2 regions of the Arthrobacter sp. ZGTC212 genome follow, and region 1 is predicted to be linked to the other one. Evidence: riboswitches for the same ligand, from Rfam matches in the RefSeq annotation. Region 1 holds a riboswitch; the other holds the start of a gene.

Region 1 (2,169 bases):
GCCTCTCATCCTGTGGTGCCGGGAGCCGGCAGCCGGGAATATCTGCTCGGAAACCGGTGCTGTCAATGAACATGAAGAAGATCGGTTTCCTGTCCTTTGGACATTACCGCGACGTGCAGGGTTCCTTTGTCCGCACCGCCCGGGACGCCCTGCTGCAGACCGTCGAAACGGCGGTGGCAGCCGAGGAAGCGGGCATTGACGGAGCCTTCCTTCGGGTCCACCACTTCGCCCCGCAGTTCGCTGCGCCGTTCCCTCTGCTGTCCGCCATGGCCGCACGGACTCACAGGCTTGAACTGGGCACGGCGGTGATCGATATGCGCTACGAAAATCCGCTGTACATGGCCGAAGAAGCAGCGGCCGCGGATCTGATCAGCGGCGGCAGGCTTCAGCTGGGCCTGAGCCGGGGTTCACCCGAGCCCGCGCTGCGCGGCTATGAGGCATTTGGCTACGTTCCCACCGGGGACAGCACCGATGCGGATGAGGCCCGCAAGCACACACTGGTGTTCCGGGCTGCGATTGCCGGTGCAGGCCTGGCGAACGCGGATCCGATGATGACCGGCAGTTCCGACGCGCTGGCCATCGATCCGCAGTCCCCCGGCCTCGCAGAACGGATCTGGTGGGGTTCCGGAACCCGGGCGACGGCCAAGTGGACCGGCGAACAGGGCATGAACCTGATGAGCTCCACCCTGCTGACGGAGGATACCGGAGTTCCCTTCGACGAGCTCCAGGCCGAGCAGATTGCAGTGTTCCGCAAGGCTTGGGCCGATGCCGGACATGAGGGGACTCCGCGGGTCTCCGTCAGCCGCAGCGTCATTCCGCTGGTGACCGACACCGACCGGCGGTATTTCGGGCTGCGCGCCCAGGCCGAGGGACGCGACCAGGTGGGACGGCTCGACGGCGGCCTGGCCCGTTTCGGCAAGAGCTACATTGGCGAACCTGATGTCATTGCCGCCCAGCTTGCCGCGGACGCCGCGGTTCAGGCTGCGGACACGCTTCTGGTGACGGTGCCCAACCAGCTGGGCGTGGACTACAACGTGCAGCTGCTGGAGAACATCGTGAAGCATGTCGCGCCGGCGGCCGGCTGGCGCTGATGCCTCCCGTACGGCGGCGGTTCCCGGCTGTCACCGGCATGCGCTATGGTGGTGTCAGCTTCACGAGAGGTGGCCAACGCCCGGAGGAATCCGGGTCCGTAAAAGCTCCGACTGGCCTCACACCAACCCCATGTTCGGCGGGTGGTTCGGATGACGAAGCGGCCTGACGCCGCCCGGCGCAGGCAAGGACAACCTGTAAAGGAACACGCTGTGAGCACTTCCAGTGACACCCGCTGCGCCAGCTTCCGGCCCGGCCATAACATCCATCAGATCCATGCCAAGAAGCTTGTTGGCTTCGATGACTGGGTGGATGCCCAGGCCTACGTGGACCTGGACCTGGGCATCGTCCAGCTGGTCGTGGACGGCAGGCAGCAGCTGATGTGGTTCCATGACCTGCCGACGCTGGCCCTGGCCCTCGCCGGTTCCGGCGGAGCGGCCCAGTGGTGCGCCCGGTATTCCTCGCTCCTGGTCCCCGGCGGTTTCGACGGCCCGGCCCGGCGCTCTTTTTTCTACTTGGCGACGCCGGAAAAGCTCAGGCCGTGTAGCGGGTTCAGCTCAGCATCCGGCGCCGAAGCCGCTTCAGCACAGCAGGGCTGAGCCCGGCGTCGCGCAGGTACTGTTCCGCGTCCAGCCCGTCCAGGGCGCGGAGCAGTTCCCGCCGTCCGTCGGCCACCCTCGCGGCTTCCTGCTCGGGAGTCAGCGGCTTTTCCCGCGGATGCACCTGCGTGGCGTGGAAGGCATTAATGCCGCGGACCGCCTCCCCATAGTCGTCGGCAATGGCTTCCGGCGATGCCCCGGCCAGCTGGAGCAGCAGCATGGCAATGAGCCCGGTGCGGTCCCGGCCGGCGGAGCAGTGGATCACCACCGCGCCGTCGTCGGCGTCTGCCAGGGCCTGAACGACGGCGGCGATCTTCTCCGGCCAGCGCCGCAGGTTCTCCCGATACCACTTGGGTGAATCCATGTACGGGCCGCAGAGCGCGGTGAAGTCGGGATCGTTCGCTTCCTGGGTGGGCCGGGTCAGGAAGGTGATGCCGGCGGCGGCGTCGGGGCCCACCTCCGGGTCGGTGTCCCGGCGGCC
Region 2 (2,169 bases), on a different contig from region 1:
AGCATGGCGGGGTCGTTCGGGGCAGGAGGCTCCGTGCTTCCCGGGGGCAGTTCCACGCCGATGCTGCTCCGGCTGGACGTACGGGCTGAGGGGGAGGCCGTGGCGGTCTCCTCAGCAGTGGACGACGATGTGGCTGGTTTCGAGGAGGCGGCCTCGGGCTCCTCCTGGGCGCTGCACCCTGTCAGCACCAGGCCCAGCACCGCTGCGGGAAACAGGGCCTTCTGCATAAACGGCAAATCCGACGCTCTGCCCGGCCTTGCCTTAGTCCGTGATGGTCCATTGGCATTTCTGTTTCTGGTCATCTCCGCTACTTCCTTCCGAAGTAATCCGAAGAACGATAGTGGACCCGGATCCGTATGTAAAGGATTGGTAACGGACGGCTGCTGTCATAAACCCGTGGAAACAATTCCCGGCTCAGTATTTCCGGTGCCGACACATTTTTCCGGTCAGGCGAATTCGGGAACACCCAGACGGCGAAACGCTGAACCGTGGAATATCAGGGGCTCGTGGGCATCCTCGTGTGAGGCATGGCCGTGCACTCGTAGCAGCACCACCTGATGGTCCCCGGCCGGAACCTCATTTTCCACAGAGCACTCAAGCCAGAGGGCGGCCCGGTCCAGGAACAATGATCCGGACTCATCCGTGTGCAGATCCAGTCCGGCGAAGCGGTCTCCGGCCCTGGACGCAATCTGTTTGCAGACGCCCTCGTGATCAGAACCCAGAATCGACACGCCGATCCGGGCCGAGCCCCGCAGCACCGGCCACGTGCGGGACGTGTTCTGCACGGCAAACATCACCAGCGGCGGATCCATGGAAACGCCCACCGTGAAGGAAGAAGCAACCAGGCCCTGCGGCTCGCCGTCAATGACCGCGCACAGGGCGGCAACGCCGGACGGAAAACGGGAGAACGCCCGCCGCAATGCAGCGGGTTGAAGGTCGGTCAAAAGTGCCATGCTCAAAAGATCCTCTGCCTCAGGCGCCCGGCAACCCGATACGTCGGTAGCGAAGCGCGGTACTTGCCGGGCCGGTTGGAAACCGGGCGGCCGAATCGTCACCTGGAGCACCCCGCTACGGCGAGAGGGTTGCCGTCCAGCCGGCCAGGGCCCGTGGCTGGAACTCTTGATTCCTGCTCCAACGTAGGCCGGGCAGTTCCGGGACACAAACCCCCGCCACAGTTCGTAAACTCCGCTTCATAAAAGTCATGGGAATGAAGGGATACAGTGTGAAGAATGAGACAGCGGTGGTTTAAGCAGGTGGACGTTTTCGGCAGCGAACCGTATTTGGGCAACCCGCTGGCGGTGGTGCTCGAAGCGGAAGGGCTGACGGATGCCGAGATGGCCTCCTTTGCCCGGTGGACCAACCTTTCCGAGACCACCTTCGTCCTGCCGCCCACTGTGGACGGGGCCGATTACCGGGTCCGGATCTTCACCCCGGGCGGGGAGATTCCCTTCGCCGGACACCCTACGCTGGGCACATGCCACGCCTGGCTGGAGACCGGGGCCAAGCGCCGGTACCCCGACGTCGTCGTACAGGAATGCGGCATAGGACTCGTGACGCTGCACGCCAATGCCGGGATCGCGGCGTTTGCCGCTCCGCCCCTGCTGCGCTCCGGTGAGCTGGAGGACGATGTCCTGGACCAGGCCCGGAAGGCACTGGGCCTGGAACCGGAGCAAATCCTCGCCTCCAACTGGATCGACAACGGACCCGGCTGGCTGGGACTGCTGCTCCCGGACGCCGCAACCGTCCTGGCGCTGAACCCGAATCCCGTGATCATGGGCAACCTGCGCGTGGGCGTCATTGGCGCGCAGCCGGCGGACGCGGAAACAGACTTTGAAGTGCGCGCCTTCGTACCGGGTCTCGGTATTGCAGAGGATCCGGTCACCGGCAGCCTCAACGCCGGACTCGCCCAGTGGCTGATCGGAGCCTCATTGGCACCGGAACGCTACGTCGTCACCCAGGGCACTGCCGTCCAGCGCTCCGGCCGGGTCCGGGTCTTCACCCGGGACCGCAAAATCTGGGTGGGCGGTTCCACGGTCACCTGCATTGACGGCACCGTCACGCTGTAAACCGGGCACCATGTTCACCCTAAACTCGCTCACACTTCCGGTTATCGGTGCGCCCATGGCCGGAGGGCCTTCCACCCCGGAGCTGGCTGCCGCAGTGGGGGAG

Evidence for each region. A riboswitch is a leader RNA that binds a small molecule or an ion and turns the genes downstream of it on or off. The one in region 1 is predicted to bind S-adenosylmethionine.
Region 2: another riboswitch for S-adenosylmethionine. It lies ahead of CXQ89_RS10775 (flavin reductase family protein); the one in region 1 lies ahead of CXQ89_RS03585 (hypothetical protein).

Annotation. Positions count from the first base shown of each region.
Region 1 covers NZ_PJIJ01000001.1:726,526-728,694, reverse strand. Annotated here, with positions in the region: gene CXQ89_RS03590 (LLM class flavin-dependent oxidoreductase) at 66-1,091, shown strand; SAM riboswitch class IV at 1,150-1,286, shown strand; gene CXQ89_RS03585 (hypothetical protein) at 1,302-1,688, shown strand; gene CXQ89_RS03580 (tyrosine-protein phosphatase) at 1,642-2,169, opposite strand, start outside.
Region 2 covers NZ_PJIJ01000002.1:889,445-891,613, reverse strand. Annotated here, with positions in the region: gene CXQ89_RS10780 (hypothetical protein) at 1-227, opposite strand, end outside; gene CXQ89_RS10775 (flavin reductase family protein) at 447-953, opposite strand; SAM riboswitch class IV at 1,008-1,125, opposite strand; gene CXQ89_RS10770 (PhzF family phenazine biosynthesis protein) at 1,230-2,066, shown strand; gene CXQ89_RS10765 (nitronate monooxygenase) at 2,077-2,169, shown strand, end outside.